4 regions of the Paraburkholderia sp. EG304 genome follow, and region 4 is predicted to be linked to each of the others. Evidence: predicted binding sites of a transcription regulator. Region 4 holds the regulator's gene; each other region holds the start of a gene.
What was found. Region 4 encodes FNR, which switches genes on or off when oxygen is low (the NO sensors DNR and NnrR bind a similar motif). Its sites were predicted from a motif close to TTGATNNNNATCAA; they were not measured.

Region 1: a site for FNR is predicted at 1,774-1,787, ahead of ACLFKU_RS02485 (MBL fold metallo-hydrolase RNA specificity domain-containing protein). Genes of this name have one in related genera too.
Region 2: a site for FNR is predicted at 1,973-1,986, ahead of ACLFKU_RS29635 (universal stress protein). Genes of this name have one in related genera too.
Region 3: a site for FNR is predicted at 1,696-1,709, ahead of ACLFKU_RS02465 (potassium channel family protein). Genes of this name have one in related genera too.

The regions. Positions count from the first base shown of each region.
Region 1 is NZ_JBKGUA010000001.1:542,649-546,898, reverse strand. It holds gene ACLFKU_RS02495 (YbfB/YjiJ family MFS transporter) at 1-566, opposite strand, end outside; gene ACLFKU_RS02490 (LysR family transcriptional regulator) at 687-1,619, opposite strand; gene ACLFKU_RS02485 (MBL fold metallo-hydrolase RNA specificity domain-containing protein) at 1,847-3,211, shown strand; gene ACLFKU_RS02480 (BON domain-containing protein) at 3,263-3,955, opposite strand; gene ACLFKU_RS02475 (Hsp20/alpha crystallin family protein) at 4,006-4,250, opposite strand, start outside.
Region 2 is NZ_JBKGUA010000032.1:67,146-71,395, forward strand. It holds gene ACLFKU_RS29625 ([FeFe] hydrogenase, group A) at 81-1,607, shown strand; gene ACLFKU_RS29630 (hypothetical protein) at 1,607-1,933, shown strand; gene ACLFKU_RS29635 (universal stress protein) at 2,149-2,619, shown strand; partial or broken gene ACLFKU_RS29640 (universal stress protein) at 2,642-2,782, opposite strand; gene ACLFKU_RS29645 (universal stress protein) at 2,899-3,234, opposite strand; gene ACLFKU_RS29650 (CBS domain-containing protein) at 3,246-3,935, shown strand; gene ACLFKU_RS29655 (hypothetical protein) at 4,017-4,250, shown strand, end outside.
Region 3 is NZ_JBKGUA010000001.1:538,389-542,638, reverse strand. It holds gene ACLFKU_RS02475 (Hsp20/alpha crystallin family protein) at 1-180, opposite strand, end outside; gene ACLFKU_RS02470 (DUF1488 domain-containing protein) at 313-588, opposite strand; gene ACLFKU_RS02465 (potassium channel family protein) at 729-1,583, opposite strand; gene chrA (chromate efflux transporter) at 1,741-2,982, opposite strand; gene ACLFKU_RS02455 (zinc-dependent alcohol dehydrogenase family protein) at 3,132-4,172, opposite strand.
Region 4 is NZ_JBKGUA010000069.1:12,045-16,294, reverse strand. It holds gene ACLFKU_RS38235 (universal stress protein) at 1-548, shown strand, start outside; gene ACLFKU_RS38230 (universal stress protein) at 599-1,069, shown strand; gene ACLFKU_RS38225 (PAS domain S-box protein) at 1,103-2,203, opposite strand; gene fnr (fumarate/nitrate reduction transcriptional regulator Fnr) at 2,326-3,108, opposite strand; gene ACLFKU_RS38215 (response regulator) at 3,125-3,532, opposite strand; gene ACLFKU_RS38210 (universal stress protein) at 3,781-4,242, shown strand.

The DNA of each region.
Region 1 (4,250 bases), on a different contig from region 4:
GCCACGGCGGTCAGCACGAGCGAAACGGCCGCGAGCCCGAGCCACGTCCACGTGAGCCCCTGGTGCAACAGAATCGGCACGATCGTGCCCGAAGCCGCGATGCCGAGTCCGATGCCCGTGAAGATGCCGCCGCTCGCGAAGCCCCGGCGCGCCGCCGGCACGTGCGCAAGGATCGTCGGCGCGGCGAGCACCATCAATGCGCCGCCCGCGACCCCCGAGGCCAGACGCCAGACGAAAAACCACAGGAACGACACGGGCGCCGCGCAGGCGACGAAGGCGATGGTCACGAGCAACATCATCGCGCGCAATACGGTGGCGGGTTTCGCCACTCGCACCATCGAGCCCGCCAGCAGCGCCCCGGCCAGGTAGCCGCCGAGGTTCGCCGCGCCGAGATAAGCGGCGCTCGAGGCGGGAAACCAGTGCGCGCCGATGATGGCCGGCAAAAGCGGCGTGTAGGCAAAACGCGCGAGACCAATGCCGATCAGGCTCGCGCTGGCTCCGGCGAGGGTGCCTCGCCAGACGTTGTAGCCGGCCGAAGCGGCCGGATTCGAGACGGCTTGCTGCATGACGACTCCCATGGATCGGTGTTGTTAAGCACCTGATGAATATGGAAGGCAGTCTAGATCGAGTCGCGTCCCGAGAGAATCACCGCGCTGCGGAAGTCATTCTTCCGCGTAGCGATCGAATCAGCGTCGATCGGCGTCGATGATTTGCTGGGCCCGCTCGAAATACTCGCGCAGCAGTGGCGCGGCGAAATCGACGAAACTGCGCACCTTCGGCACCGCAAGGCGCCCCTGCGGCGTCACCAGATTGACGGGCAGCGGACCATGCTCGTTGTCGCGCAGCACGATTTTCAGCGCACCTGCCTTGACCTGTTCGGCCACGTGATACGAGAAAAGCCGCGTGACGCCGTGCCCGTCCACGGCCGAAGCCCGCGCCGCGCGGATCGTGTTGACGATGAAGCGCGGCGTGAAGCGCACGACCTGCGGCAGCGCCGTTTGACGGGCGGCCGGAAAGCTCCACGAGTCGAGCCCGAAATGCGTCATCGAGATGATCGGATGGCTGGCGAGATCGGCGGGCATCGCGATGGCCGGATGCGTGGCGAGATAGTCGGGCGAAGCGACCACCACCCGCCTCACTTCGCCCACCGGAATGGCGACGAGCGTCGAGTCCTGCAGATGCGCGATGCGCAGCGCGACGTCGATGCCCTCGTCGACGATGCTCACGGGCCGGTCGTGCAGGTGCAGACGGATCGACGCCTGCGGGTGGCGATCGAGAAACGCATCGACGATCGGGCGCAGCACCTCTTCGCCCACCGCCACCGCCGCCGTCACGCCAAGCAGGCCGCGCGGCGCGGAGTGCTCGTCGGCGGCGAGCAGGTCCGCCTCCTCGAGATCCGCGAGGATGCGCCGGCACGCTTGCGCATAGCGCTCGCCCGCTTCGCTGAGCCGGATCGTGCGCGTGGTGCGATGTAGCAGCGGCGTGCCCGTGTGCGCTTCCAGAAACGCGATGGCCCGGCTCACCGCCGCGGGCGAGCGGCCCAGCCGGCGGCCTGCGCCCGCCAGACTTCCCTCGTCGAGCGTGGCGACGAATACCTTCATGGCGTCGATACGGTCCATTGCGTGTTGGTTTTGAGATTGGGCTTTGGGAGCGCCGCGGTCTTTTGGGTCGATGAATTCCGGCACGATCTTAGCGGAATACGGGAAGCGTCAGAGCGGCAGTTTGTTTCGCCACTTCGTCCTCGACCGTTTTCGGGCGAGCGCTGCGCAACCGATGATCCAGATCAAGAGTACGGCGCCCACATCCGTTGAAATGGTCCCATCCATCCGCGAGCAACGGAGGAATCATGAAGCTGACTTTTCTCGGTGCAAGCGAGACCGTCACCGGTTCGAAGTATCTGCTCGAAGAACCCGGCTTGCGCATCCTCGTCGATTGCGGGCTGTTTCAAGGCCTCAAGAACCTGCGGCTGCGCAACTGGGCCGCACTGCCGGTGCCCGCCGACTCGATCGACGCGGTGCTCCTGACTCACGCGCATCTCGACCACAGCGGCTATCTGCCATTGCTCGTGCGAAACGGCTTTCGCGGTCCCGTGTATTGCACGCCCGGCACCGCCGCGCTGTGCGAGATCATGCTGCGCGACAGCGCGAAGCTACAGGAAGAGGAAGCGGAATTCGCGAACCGCCACGGCTTCTCGAAGCATCGGCCGGCGCTGCCGCTCTACACGCAGGACGACGCGCAGCGCGCGCTGCATCTGCTTGCGCCCCACCGCTTCGATACGCCGGTCGACCTGCCGCATGGGCTGTGCTTCCGCTTTCTGCCGTCGGGGCACATCCTCGGGGCGGCGAGCGTCGTCATGTGCCGCAATCACAAGGTGCTGGCGTTTTCCGGCGACGTGGGCCGCCCCGACGACCCGATCATGCGTGCGCCCGCGCCGCTCGCGCATGCCGATTACCTCGTCGTCGAGTCGACCTACGGCGATCGCCTGCATCCGGACTCGAACCCGCGCGACGACCTCGAACGGATCTTCAGCCGGACCTTCGCCAAAGGCGGCGTGGTGGTGATGCCGTGCTTCGCGGTCGGCCGCGCGCAGGAAGTCCTTTACTACATCGCGAAGCTGAAAGAGACGGGGCGCATGGCGCACGTGCCCGTCTATCTGGACAGTCCGATGGCGACCAGCGTCACCGACGTGTATCGCAGGCATCTCGCCGAACATCGTTTGACGATCTCCGACGCGAATGCGATCGACAAGGCCGCGATCATGGTCCGAAGCGTCGAGCAATCGAAGGCCATCGCGTCGCATAACGGACCCATGGTGATCATCGCGGGCAGCGGCATGGCGACCGGCGGGCGCGTGCTGCATCACCTGCGTTTGTACGCGTCCGATCCGCGCAATACGATCGCGCTGGTCGGCTTCCAGGCGGCCGGCACGCGCGGCGCGGCGCTGGCGGCCCACGAACCGTCGATCAAACTGTTCGGTGAATACGTGCGGGTGGGCGCGAGCGTCGAATCGATCCCGTCGCTATCCGCGCATGCCGATTACCGCGAGTTGCTGAACTGGCTGTCGAGTCTGACCGACGCGCCCGCTCGCACCTTCGTCACGCATGGCGAGCCCGCCGCGGCCGATGCGATGCGGCGGCATATCGTCGAGACGCTCGGCTGGTCATGCGAGGTGCCGGTGTATGGGCAAAGCGTCGAGCTCGGGCAGTTTTAGGCCCGTGCAACGGTCGAACGGAATCGTCGGTCGCGAGTGGGAACGTGGCTGTTATCGTTCGGCTGCATCACCGATGGGTTCGCGTGGCGGGCTCGCATCGACGACGAGATCGTCGACCACCGCGCAGACGCCGGGCGCGCTCCACGCGACGCCGCGCACGACCTTGCGTTCCGCGTATGAGCCCACCTTGCCCGTCAGCGTGACCGTGCCGTCGTTCACGTCGACGCCGATGTGCCTGACTTCGCGCTCGGCGTGCCGCCGCATCGCTTCTTCGATCTTCTTGCTGATCTCGTCGGTCGCCACCTTGCGGCGCACCTCGATCGCGTTCGTCAGGCCGCGAATGCCGCGCATCTGGCCGACCGCGCGCGCGACGATGTGGCGCTGGTAGGCCCAGTCGACCATACCCGTCAGCGTGACCCAGCCTTTTTCCACCTGGATCTTGATCGCATCGTGGGGTACGGCGACGCTCCAGTACAGAATCGCGTGGACCGCGCCCGCCACGTCCTCGTCGCTGTGTTGGTCCGGCTTCGGCAGCCGGACCTGCATGTCCACCGCAACCGCCTTCACACCCGCCACGCGCTGCGCGGCTTTTTCGGCGGCCAGTTTTTCGGCGAAGCTCGGCGGATGGCCCGACAGCGTGACGACGCCGTTCGTCACCTCCACGCCGATATCCGTCGCGGTGACCGCGGGGTCCCATTCGAGTTCTTCCTCGACTTCCCGCTGCAGTTGTCTGTCGGTTTTCACCAGGTGTCTCCTCGCGACTAGCCCGTGCGACGGCGCGCCAGCCTGCCGTGTCAGTCGATGGTCAGCCGCTTGCGATCACCGGACGTCTTTTTCGGCAAGCTGAGCGACAGCACACCGTCCTTATACTCGGCTTTCGCGTTCGCCTCGTCGACCTCGCCGCCGAGCGAGAACGAGCGGCTGAAGGTCCCGGCGTAGCGCTCGCGGCGGATCACGCGCTCTCCTTCCTTTTCCTCCGTGTTGCGCTCGACCTTCGCGTTGATCGACACGACGCTCCCGTCGATCTGCACGTCAATGT
Region 2 (4,250 bases), on a different contig from region 4:
GCATCTGTCTCGTGGAAGTACGCGGCCAGGTTCGTCCGCAATCGGCCTGCGCAACACGGGCAAACGACGGCGATGTCGTCGTGACAGACTCCGCCGAACTGCAGACTTTTCGCAGCGAGGACGCACAGTGGCTTCTCGCGCGTCACCCTGACGACTGTATGCGATGCGAGGTAAACGGCTCCTGCAGTTTTCAAAGTTTCGTCAACGAGTATCAACTAGAAGACAAGTGGCAGAAGATTTCTCGAGGATCCGCGCATCATCCGCTGCATGCCCTCGACGACCACACTTCGCCGAGCATCTGGCGCGACCTTTCGAAATGCATCGAATGTGGCTTATGTGTAGAGGCATGTGGCGATGCGGGGCAACAGCAAAACGTGATCGGGTTCGCTGAGCGCGGATCGGAGCGGTTGCCCGTTACCGGTTTCGATCGCCCTTTGGCCGAAACCCCATGCATTTCCTGCGGGCAATGTGCGCTCGTATGTCCCTCCGGGGCTCTGATCGAGACGCCGCATTGGCATGCTGTACTTCACACTCTCGACAGGCACCGGCGGGTTTCCGTCGTCCAGGAGGCACCGGCGACGCGCGTTGCAATCAGTGAAGAATTCGGGATGCAGCCCGGTACCGTCAGTACCGGACGGATGATCAACGCCCTGAGACAGTTGGGGTTCGACTATGTGTTCGATACGAATTTTGCGGCTGATCTGACCATCATCGAAGAAGCGGCCGAGCTGCTTTCACGTCTGAGAGAAAAGGGAAGATTGCCGCTTTTTACGTCATGCTGCCCAGGGTGGGTACACTGGGTCGAATTCAACCGGCCGGATCTTCTTCCGCATTTGTGCACGGCGAAATCTCCGCAGCAAATGCACGGCGCGCTTTCCAAGCGGGGGCCGTTCGCGCGCGGACTTGGCCCGGATTTCGCGCAGGGCGACGCCGAGCCGTATGTCGTGAGCGTAATGCCCTGTACCGCCAAAAAGGATGAGGCCGTCCGGCCGGGGGTTTCTGGTGACGTCGACCGCGTTCTCACCACGCGTGAGCCAGCCCGGATGATCAGGGCCCGAGGCATTGCCTTCAACGCTCTGCCGGAAGCTGGAGCATTCGATGATCCTCTTGGCGAGAGCACGGGGGCCGCACAGATCTTCGCCGCATCTGGCGGAGTCATGGAGGCGATTGCGCGTACCGTGTCCCACCTGCTTGATCAGACCATGCTTGTGTTGGACTGGCATCAGATTCGCGGCGTGGATGTGGGCGTGAAGACGGCTGATATCCCCGCAGTCGGCAAGGTCGCCGTTTGCAACGGCATCAGTGTCTCGCAGCGGATGTTGCGCACGGAGGCCTGGCGCGCCGAGTACGTCGCCATCGAGGTCATGGCGTGTGTTGCAGGCTGCCTGGGAGGAGGCGGGGAGCCTAAATCCTTGGATCCGCTAATTCTTGAGAAACGTATGGACGCCATCTATGAGATGGACAAGCTCGCGCCGCACCGTTGCTCGTACGAGAATCGCGACATCGAACGTCTTTACGCGACTGAACTTGTGCACCCCAACTCCGCATACGCCCACGCTTTCTCCACACGGGCTATGCCGCACGAAATTCCAAACGACTGCTTCTGATGCGTTTTCTCGACTACGTCGACAGGCGGGACGGCGCTGGCGCCGCCAGCCTTCTGCATCCCGAGGTAGTGTGGGAAACGGCTTCTCCCTTCGGTCCAATTCGGGGCATTTCAGACCCTACGAAGTTGATCGAGAGCCAGTTGGCGCCGCGCAAGTTCGGCCCCGGCTATGTCCGACATCGGATGGAATTCCCGACAGACGCCCACGATTTGACCGTCGAAACACCGACAGGCGAGCGATGCCGGTTTTGCATCGACGTCGAAACCGTCATCGAAGGAGGTCAACCCAGAACGCTGATCAGCAAGTTGGTGCGGGAGCCCGTTTAGCGACCGGCACCTGTCGACGTTCGGATCGCCTGCAACCGGTTGACCCAGATCAAGTTGGCTGTCGCATCGCGGCCGATGATGTAACCGAGCAACTTCTCTGTTTCAGGCCGTTGCCTCTAGCCCGAACGGAGACCTGCGCTGTAACTGATGCACATGCTATGCGCGGTGTGCATAGCCGTTGCCGGAGCACATGACCATCCTGCAGGAGAATCACCATGTACCAGAACATCCTCGTCGCGCTCGACGGCAGCAGTTCCTCGAAGCGCGCACTGAAAGAAGCTGTGGGTCTTGCTGCCCTGACGAAGGGTCTCGTGCATGCGCTCTACGTCGTAGACAAGACACCGCTCTTCTCCTATGCCGGCTATTACGATCCGATAACCTTCATCGATGCGGTGCGCAAGGATGGACGCTCAGTGCTGCAGGACGCAGAGCGGGCCTGCGCTGGCGCCGACGTGGAATGTCACGCCGAACTGGACGAAACCAACAACCTGTCTGACGACGTGGCCAGCGCAGTGCTGCGGCACGCGGATCAGGCCCATGCCGATCTGCTCGTGATGGGCACGCATGGACGCCGTGGGGTACGGCGTCTGGTGATCGGCAGCGTGGCGGAGCAGGTTGTGCGCTTTTCGCGGTGTCCGGTGCTGCTGATTCGCGAAGAGGACAAGCACAAAGCCGTCGCCGGATAGTATCTGGCAAAGCGCCGCCGGCACCCATCATCAGCACGTCGGCGTGCGGATCCGCCGCCCGGTTCAGCAACGTCGCCCCCGTACCGGCGGCGCCATGGCGCGTCGTCGTCGAGAACGATGCGCGCACGCCGTGCGCCTTGAGATGCGCCGCGACGTCGATGGCGCCGGGCGAGCTGCCGTAAGCATGTCTCGGATAGCCGTCACGCGAGGTCGAGGGCGACCTGCATGTCGCAGCAGCGGCTGTCGGCGAGATGAGCGAGCACAGTCCGGTAGCTCATGTCAGTTCCTTTTCGGCGGCAGCCGCGACAGTCGAGGCTGCGGCGGGCCGCTCGCTCGGCCAAGGATCATCAGAACCGGGCAGAGGGCGTCGCGCAGCACGCGCTCGGCGACGCTGCCGAGCACGAATCGCCGGAGGCCGCGGCGACCGTGCGTGCCTATCACGATCGCGTCGGCCTGCCATTCCGAGGCCGCCCCGGCGATGTGCTGCGTAACGTCTGCGCCGGGAATCGCGGGCTCGACCGGTGCGGGATCGAAGTGAGGTTCTCTTTGACGTTCGTCAATTGCATGGTCTGCCTCATGCCTACACTTGTTTGCAATAGGGTAGGCCCTCGATATGGAGACTCACTATGCAAGCCTCGGACATCATGACGACTCCGGTCATTTCTATCGCACCCGACAGCTCGGTCTACGACGCGGCGAAGCTGCTGACGCAGCACCGCATCAGCGGAATGCCGGTAGTCGACGACAACGGCGACGTGGTCGGCGTCGTCAGCGAGGGCGATCTGCTCAGACGCATCGAAACGGGTACCGAAACGCAGCGCCGCTCGTGGCTTGCCGAGTTCATGGCGCCCACGCGTGAACTCGCGGCCGAGTATCTGAAGGAACATTCGATCCAGGTGCGCGACGTAATGAGCACGCCGGCGCTCACCGTCCGTCAGGCCGCCCCGCTCACCGAGGTCGCCGAACTGCTGGGGCGCAAACACATCAAGCGCCTGCCTGTGTTGCGCGATGGCAAGCTCGTCGGCATCGTCAGCCGGGCCAACCTGGTGCGCGCTCTCGCGAGTTGTGCGCCTGCGCAGCTTGATGCGCAACCGTCGGACGAACAGATTCGTCGTGCAATTGCGAATGATCTCGATGGACATCGCTGGGCAATGGCCTCCGACGGCCTGATCGTCACCGACGGTGTCGTGCATTGCTGGGGTGTGGCGCGTTCCGAGGAAGAACGCAATGCAATCCTCGCGGCGGCAGAGCGTGTGCCGGGTGTGAAGGAAGTGAAGGACCACATGGAATATCCGAACATCTTCTCGTCGATGTGAGATGCGGTGCAGGGCTCACCATGCCGCATGATCGACAAGCGCTTTGTCGAATGAGCCGGAGTGCGGGAATCCCTTTGGTGGATGGCGATGCCTGCGATGATGAAAGGCTACATCGACTGCGTATTCAGCCGCGATTTCGCGTATGAGACGCAACCGGACGGCGTTCACGGCCTGCTGTCGGGACAGCCGTGCCCTCGTCGTGAGCCTCTCCGCGGCACCGCTGGCCTCGTTCGCGGAGGACGGCCGATGGCAAGCGATGCAGCTGCTGCAGGATACCCATGTGTACCGCGCATCCGGTTTCGACCTGATCGGGCA
Region 3 (4,250 bases), on a different contig from region 4:
CACGCCGGGCAGTTCAGCTTTCACCGAGTAAGCCGCGTCGCTTTCCGTCACGTCGATCTTCATCGACGCGAGTTCGGTCTCCTGGGTCGACAGCATCGACCGCATCGGCCGGAAGAAACCCTGGAACAGTTCCGACACAGGGTCCAGCGAAAGCGGATCAAAACGCGTCAGATTGCTCATTGCACTCTCCTTGGGATAAGCAGGCCACGACCGGGCCCAGTCGACCGAGCCGAGCTGGGCTCACCATGCCTTCAGCGTAGCGGGGCGCGCGGGCGCGTCGTTGATCCACGTCAAGCGCGTCCGCTCGACGGGTCACGCGGAGAACCTGAAGAACCCGCTATGCAGCAGCACGGGCTTGGCGCCAACCTCCTCGAGCAGTTGTCTGGCGGACTGTTCGATCTGATAGCGGTGCGCGAGGAACGCCTGGACCAGATCGTCTTCCCGCAGCGAGCGTGCGCCGAAATGATCTTCGAGCGCCTCGGCCGTGATCGCGCATTGCACGGGCCGATCGTCGACGAGCGCCGGAAACGCCAGCACCAGATCCCGGGCGCAGTATTCGGGCATGCAGGATGGAAAGGAAATGTGCATGGTGGGGCCCCCACGGGCATGAAGTGCCGCGACGTCTCCAGCTTAAACACGCAATCCACGGCGGATTTGACGTACGTCAAGGCGGCGTCCCGCTTGGTCAGCGGCGCCGTTGTTTGCCGCGGCCGGGTCGGCACGAGGAGTCATTCACCCGTGCGCGTCACGGAGTCCGCATCGGTGTCGCTGCGTCGCGCGGCGGCGTCGAGCGTCTGCCGCAACGCCTTCAGTTCGGCGTGCAGGCGTACGATTTCATCGTTCAGATGCTTGATATCCCGATGCATCTCACGCCGCAACGCCCTCTCTTCCTTGCCGATGAATGCGGCGGCGATGCTCGCGAAGACCAGAGACAACATGCCGTAGCCAAGCAGCACGACAAATGCAGCGAACACACGCGATGCGGGCGTCGTCGGCGCGATGTCGCCATAGCCGACCGTCGCGCTGCTTTCGAACGCAAGCCACAGCCCTTCGGAGTAGGAATGCACGTGCGGTTCGAGCCAGTAAAAGCCGGCACCGGCCATCGCGAGCACGAGCGCGCCGGCGAGTAGCAGCCACATCAGACGGTTCGGCGTGACGAACTCGCGCAATGACAGCACGATACGCAACGCGACGACGCCCATGAACGACAGCCGCAGCAGCCATTCGACCGGCTGCCACGGCGGCGTGCCGAAACCGGTGCTGAGCGCCGCGCCCAACGCGATGAGCAGGTCGAGCCAGTTGTTCGCGAGCAGCGTCTTTGGCCGTCTGCTCAGATGGGCCAGCCAGGCGAACGACAACGCAAAGCCAGCGAACATGCCCAGGTACAGGGTACGCGACAGGATCAGTGCAAACGGAGTGGGCACCGTCAGTTCGATGTAGAACGCGGGGATCGCGCAGAAGCTCAGCGCGCACAGCCCCCAGCGCAGGCGGCGCCATGCCCGCACGGCGCGCGGGCCGTCGTGCGCGCTTGCACCGCCCAATCCGTAGCCGCCGGGGCCGTGGTCGATCATGTGGTCCGTCATCGCGCGAATGGCTTGCGGCCTGTCGGGTTTCGCGCGATACCGTCCTAGTGCGGCAAACGCACAGAGGCCGCGCGATCATCGTTGCAGGCTAACCGACGCGTGGCTGTCAGCCTTGATGCAGATCAGTGCTTGTGAAAGCCGTGCGCGTTTAGCGCTGTCAAAGCGGGTGCCACACGGTTTGAGCAACGCCGGCCGCGACACACAGCACGACGACCGCAAGCGGCGGCACCTTCCAGCGCAGCAACAGCAAAAAGCCGATGCACGCGACGGCGAAATCCGTCGCCGACAACACCGCGCTAGTCCATACCGGCGAATAGAGCGCGGCGGCCAGCAGGCCGACCACCGCGGCATTGACGCCGGCAAGCGCCGCCGCCATCGCCGCACGCGCGCGCAGCGCCTGCCACCACGGCAATGCGGCGAGCACGAGCAGCAGACCCGGCAGAAAGATGCCCACTGTCGCGAGCAGTGCGCCGCTCCAGTGTCTGGGTGGCAGCGCCATCATCCAGCCGAGAAACGCCGCGAACGTGAACAGCGGTCCGGGTACCGCCTGGGCCGCGCCATAGCCAGCCAGGAAGTCGTTGGGCGCGACCCATCCGGTCGCGACGGTTTCGCGCTGCAACAGCGGCAGCACCACGTGCCCGCCGCCGAACACGAGCGCGCCCGAGCGATAGAACGCGTCAAATACGCGCAAGCCTTGCGAGGTTCCGCTTGCCGCCCACAGCGGCAACGCGAACAGCAATGCGAAAAACACCACCAGCGCGGCGATGCCTGCCGTGCGCGACACCTGGAAATCGCCGGTCCGCAGCGCAATGGCGTGCGGCGCTTGCGTCCCGGTGGTCCGGCACAGCGCGACACCGAGCACGGCTCCGGCGCCGATCACGATCAGTTGGGCGTAGACGGTGCCAAGCACACTCAGCAATGCGAGCGATGCGAGCGCGATCGCCGCGCGGCGGCGGTCGGGACACAGACGCCGCGCCATGTCCCAAACGGCCTGCGCGACGACGGCCACCGCGACGAGTTTCAGCCCGTGGATCACACCCGTGCCGAACGCGCCGCCGAGGTCCGGCGCGATCGCGGCAAAGGCCAGCATCACGAGCACCGACGGCAGCGTGAAGCCGCACCAGGCGGCTAGGCCCCCGGCCCACCCGACGCGCAGCAACCCGATCGAAAATCCCGCCTGGCTGCTCGCGGGGCCCGGCAGAAACTGGCACAGGCCGATCAGGTCGGTGAAGGCTTCGTCGTCGAGCCAGCGGCGCCGCTCGACGAACTCGCGCCGGAAGTAGCCGATATGAGCGATCGGGCCGCCGAAACTGGTCAGCCCGAGCTTCAGAAATGCGCTGAAAACCTCGATAACGCGGGTGAGCCGCGAGCGGCGCGGCGACGACAAATCAGTATCCATGGATGGGCGGGTCGAGCGATGCCGATTTAGCGAGGTGACGGAACCTCGGGTCGGCGACAGGGCCTCGTGTTTTGACGACGCACAGTATAGAGGTCTGCGGCGCGGCGCACGCGTGCCACGCACCATCGCCCCGGCTCGCCGCGCCCCGCCTACGACGCTTCGATCAACACCTTCAGCGCGCGCGTGCTCGACGCGCTGGAGAACGTGTCGTAAGCCGCAAGAATATCGTCGAGCCTGAACCGATGCGTGATCAGACGCGTCGGATCGATCCGCCCCGCCTTGACCGTCTTCATCAGCATCGGGGTACTGACGGTATCGACGAGACGCGTCGTGATCGCGATGTTGCGATCCCACAGCTGTTCCAGATGCAGATCGCACTTCACGCCGTGCACGCCGACGTTCGCGATCGTTCCGCCCGGCGCGACCAGTTGCTGGCAAAGCTCGAACGTCGGCGGAATGCCGACCGCTTCGATCACGCAGTCGGCGCCGACCGATTCGGTCAGCTTCAGCACTTGCGCGACCGCATCGGTATGCGCGTTGTCGACGCAAGCGGTCGCGCCGAAGCGGTGCGCGACCTCGAGCCGGTTGACATCGGGATCGATCATGATGATCTGCGCCGGCGAGTAGAACTGCGCGGTCAACAACGCCGCGAGCCCGATCGGCCCGGCGCCGACGATCGCCACCGTGCAGCCCGGCTGAACCTTGCCGTTGAGCACGCCGCATTCGAAGCCGGTCGGCAGAATGTCGGACAGCATCACGAGCGCCTCTTCGTCGAGGCCGGCCGGAATGCGGTACAAACTGCTTTGCGCATGCGGAATGCGCACGTATTCGGCCTGCGTGCCGTCGATCCGGTTACCGAGAACCCAGCCGCCCGTCGTGCAATGCGAATACATGCCGCGCCGGCAGTAGTCGCAACGGCCGCATGAGGTGATGCACGAGATAAGCACGTGATCGCCGGCCGCGAGCCCGCTCACCGCGTCGCCGACCTGATGCACGACACCGACGCCTTCGTGGCCGAGAATGCGGCCCGGCTCGCAGGTCGGCACGTCGCCTTTGAGAATGTGCAGATCGGTGCCGCAGATCGTCGTGCGGGTGACTTTGACGATTGCATCGGTGGGCGCCGCGAGTTCGGGGATCGGCCGTTCGTCGAGCGACTTTTTGCCCGGACCGTGATAGACGAGTGCTTTCATGACGGACTTCTCCTGTGGCCGGAATGAAACACGATGCGTGGCGGCGAAGGTGTTCGCCCGTCTGCCAGGTTCGTGTCA
Region 4 (4,250 bases):
ATATGCCGGCGAGGTCGACCGACGCGAGCGATGCCGCGGTGGTGAGCCGCGTGCTGGTCGCGATCGATGGCAGCGACACCGCGCTCGACGCGCTGCGCACCGCGCTCGCGGTCGCGCCGCCCGACTCGTGCATCAAGGTCGTCTACGCGGCCGACGACCGCTTTGCGTGGTGCGAATGGCTGCCGTTCGAAGTCGTGTTGCAGCAGCGAATCGATGTATTGCGGCGCGGTGCGGCGATGCTCGAACAGAGCCGGCGCGCGGCGGAAACCGCGTTGCTCGAGTTCAACGACGATTCCGGCGATGCGTCGACCGCGATTCTCGACGAAGCGCAACGCTGGCACGCGGACCTGATCGTGATGGGTTCGCACGGCATGCGCGGCATGCCGCATCCATTGCCGGGACACGTGACGTCGCGCACGCTGCGTGACGCGGCTTGTCCCGTGCTCGTGTGTCCGCGCGATGCGCCGTCGTTGCGGGCGGATGCGGTGCTGCGTGGCCAGTGGCGGGAGCCGCATCCGGGCAGTGCGGGCGGGCCTTTTTATCTGTAGCAGGGGCGCGCCACGCGCGTTGACAAATCCAACCTCAGTGGAGAATCGGCATGTACCAACATATCCTCGTCGCGCTAGACGGCAGCACTTTCTCGAAACGCGCGCTGAAAGAAGCGGTGAATCTCGCCGCGTTGACGAAGGCCGTCGTGCATCCGGTTTATGTAGTCGACAAGACGCCGATCTTTTCCTATGCCGGCTATTACGACCCGCTCGCGCTAGTCGAAGCATTGCGCCAGGACGGCCACTCGGTGCTCGAGGAGGCCGAGCAGGCCTGCGCCGCCGCCGATGTGCGTTGCCGGCCCGCGATGATCGAGTCGGAGAGCCTGTCCGACGACGTCGCCACGATCGTGTTGCGCCACGGCGAGCAGGTCCACGCTGATCTGCTCGTGCTCGGCACGCATGGGCGGCGCGGCGTGCGGCGCCTCGTGATCGGCAGCGTGGCGGAGCGGGTGCTGCGTTTCTCGACCTGTCCGGTGTTGCTGATGCGCGAGCAGATCGGCGAGGAAGCGCCCGAGGAGTAATCCCCGGTAGCGGCGCGCGGCGGCGTGTGAGCACTACACGAGCGCGTCGGCTGGTAGCTGGATCGAGATCCTGAAACCGTGGCCGGGCGAGCTGGTGAACGACACGTTGCCGCGCAACTGCCGCACCCGTTCGCGGATGCCAAGCAGCCCGAATGAAGTTGTTCCCTGCGACTGATCCAGCGCGACACCCACGCCGTCATCGTCGATATCGAGCGATACGGTCGGGCCCGCGCAGATCATGTCGATGCGTACGCGCCTCGCCTTGGCGTGCCGCGCGACGTTCGTCAACGCCTCCTGAACGATGCGAAACAGCGCCGTTGCCGCGAATTCGCCGCATACCGGCTCGGCCGGTTCGAGATGCACGCTCGAGCGCACGTTGTAGCGTTTCGTGAAGTCTTCGGCCAACCAGTCGAGCGCGGCGGCGAGTCCGAGGTCGTCGAGCAGCGGAGGGCGCAGATCGGCGGCGATGCGCCGCAGCGAAGCGGCCATCCAGTCGATCTGCTTTTGCAGCTCATGCGTTTGCGCCGCAAGCGGCTCGGTGTCGGCTTGCTGATTCAGCTTCGCTTCGAGCAGCGCGACGCTCATTTTCAGCGCCGTCAGCCGTTGGCCGAGATCGTCGTGCAGTTCGCGTGCAATACGTTTCTGCTCGTTTTCACGGGCGATCTGCGTGTGCGTGGATACCTGACTCGCGCGTTCGAGTTCCGCGAGACGCATACGCTCGGTCAGATCGCGGGTGACCTTGGCAAAGCCGAGCAGCGCGCCCGACGCATCGTGCACGGCGGAAACGACCACGTTGGCCCAGAAACGCGAACCGTCGCGACGCACACGCCACCCTTCGTCCTCGGCGCGGCCGACGGTTGCGGCGGTTTCCAGTTCGCGAGCGGGCTTGCCGGCCGCGATGTCTTCCGGGGTATAGAACTTCGAGAAATGCTGGCCGACGATTTCTTCGGGCGTGTAGCCCTTGATGCGCTGTGCGCCGGGATTCCAGCTGGTTACGCGGCCGGCGGGGTCGAGCATGAAGATCGCGTAGTCCTGTACCGCTTCGACCAACATGAAATAGCGATCCTCGACGGACACGTCCGACCCGGACGCAACACTGGTGAAGCAGGAAGACTCGCCGCTCGATAGACCCATCGCTCCTCCGGGCGGCCACGCAAGGTCGCGTACCGCAACGCACTGAGTTATATCAGTTCAGGAGCGCCGGTTCCACCCGGCATGTCCCGCGAACGAACGTGAGGCGAGCGCCGCGCCGACGCTCAAACCCGAGCCAGTCGTTCCGGGTCTTCGATGCGGATCGTTTTGCCGTTCGCCTTGACGAGGCGTTCGCGCTGGAACTTCGAGAACATCCGGCTCACCGTTTCGAGCTTCATGCCCAGAAAGCAGCCGATTTCCTCGCGCGTCATGCGCAGATGAAACTCCGCGGCCGAAAAGCCGCGCGCCTTGAAGCGCTTCGACAGATTCAGCAGGAACGTCGCGACGCGCTGCTCGGCGGTCATCGTCCCGAGCAGCATCATCTGGCTCGATTCGCGCACGATCTCGCCGCTCATCATCTGATAGATGTGATGCTGCATCGGTTTGATCTCGCGACAGATCGCCTCTAGCTGCGCGAACGGAATGATGCACACGACGCTATCTTCGAGCGCGATCGCATCGCAATTCTGCTTGCCCTCGCCGATGCCGTCGAGGCCAAGCGAGTCGCCCGCAATCTGGAAGCCGGTCACATGCTCGCGGCCGTCGCGATGCATGACCACGGTTTTGAATGAGCCGGCGCGTATCGCGTAGATGCTTTGAAACTCGTCGCCCGCGCGATACAGCGCGTCGCCGCGTTTGATCGAGCGCGTCGAGCAGATCAACGCGTCGAGCCGGCTCAGTTCGTCCGGCGTCAGCTCGGGCGGCATGCAGATCGCGCGCATCGCGCAGGTGGAGCAGCGCGTGACGGCGTGGCGTGCCGCCGCGGTGCTGGGCGCGACGTGGATCGGTACGACGTGCGAGGTGCGAGGCGCGTCGTGGCGGGGTTCACGGACTGCGGCAACTTGCATGATCGGCTCCTGGCGGTCAGACCCGATGCGCACGGCGCGCATAGGCAATCGCTTCGATGGCGCGGCAGGCGAGCTCGAACTCCGAGGTCTTGTCGAAGAAGAAGTCGGCGCCCGCCGCTTCGCACGCGCGGCGAAACGCCGTCGCGTCATGATTGGTCAGCACGATGCTGACGATGGACGGCCGCGCCCGCGACAGCGCAGCGAGCAGCAGCAGGTCGGTCTTGCCCGAGAAACACGGGTCCAGCACCGCGACATCGGCGCGACTCGCGACGATGTCGTCGAACGCGTGCTCGACGCCCGCGGACTCGCCGGCGATTTCGATGCCGGGAATCAGCGCGATCAGGCAAGCAAGCCGGCGCCGGACCTCGGTCGCATCGTCGACGAGAAAAACTCTCGATAAGGTGGCTGACGGGGGGCTGTCCATACCGACCAGTATTGGCGACCTAACCTTGGAAATATATCGGCGGCGCTTTAAGCGGTGCTAGGAGTTCAGGCAGTGGTTGTAGGAATATTCCTAGTGGCTTGCTGGCGATGCCGTCCAGCGGCGGCGACGCCGAGCGGCGGCCCGTTGACCTGCGTCAAGCCGCGTGGCGGCGCGCGCTTCACACTGTCGGTGCAAACGCGCGACGGCGCCACTTCGGGTCATGCCAGCGCTTTCACAGGGAGTCCGACATGTATGCACGAATTCTGGTTGCACTCGACGACAGTCCCAGCGCGCAGCGCGCCTTCGCCGAGGCGCTGAAGCTCGCGAAGCTGACGGGCGCCACGCTCGAAGCCTGCTGCGTGGTGGGGCACGGCAAGTGGTCGAACAATGCCGACGTGGCTTTCGAGCCGGAGCCGGCGAGCGCGGCGCAAGATTTCGCCAGCCGCGCGCTCGATGGGCCGCGCGAGCTGTTGCGCGAGGCGCAGGTGCCGGGCGGCGTGCGGGTGATCGACGCTTACGCTGAAAACGTGTCGGCGGTACTCGCGCGCGTCGCCGACGAAATCCAGGCCGATCTGATCGTGATGGGCACGCATGGCCGCCATGGCGTGCAGCGCTTTCTGCTCGGCAGCGTCGCGGAGTCGCTGGTACGGGCGACCGACATACCGGTGCTGATCGTGCGGCATGACGAACAAGGCCACCCGCGGCCCTGAAGCGCCGC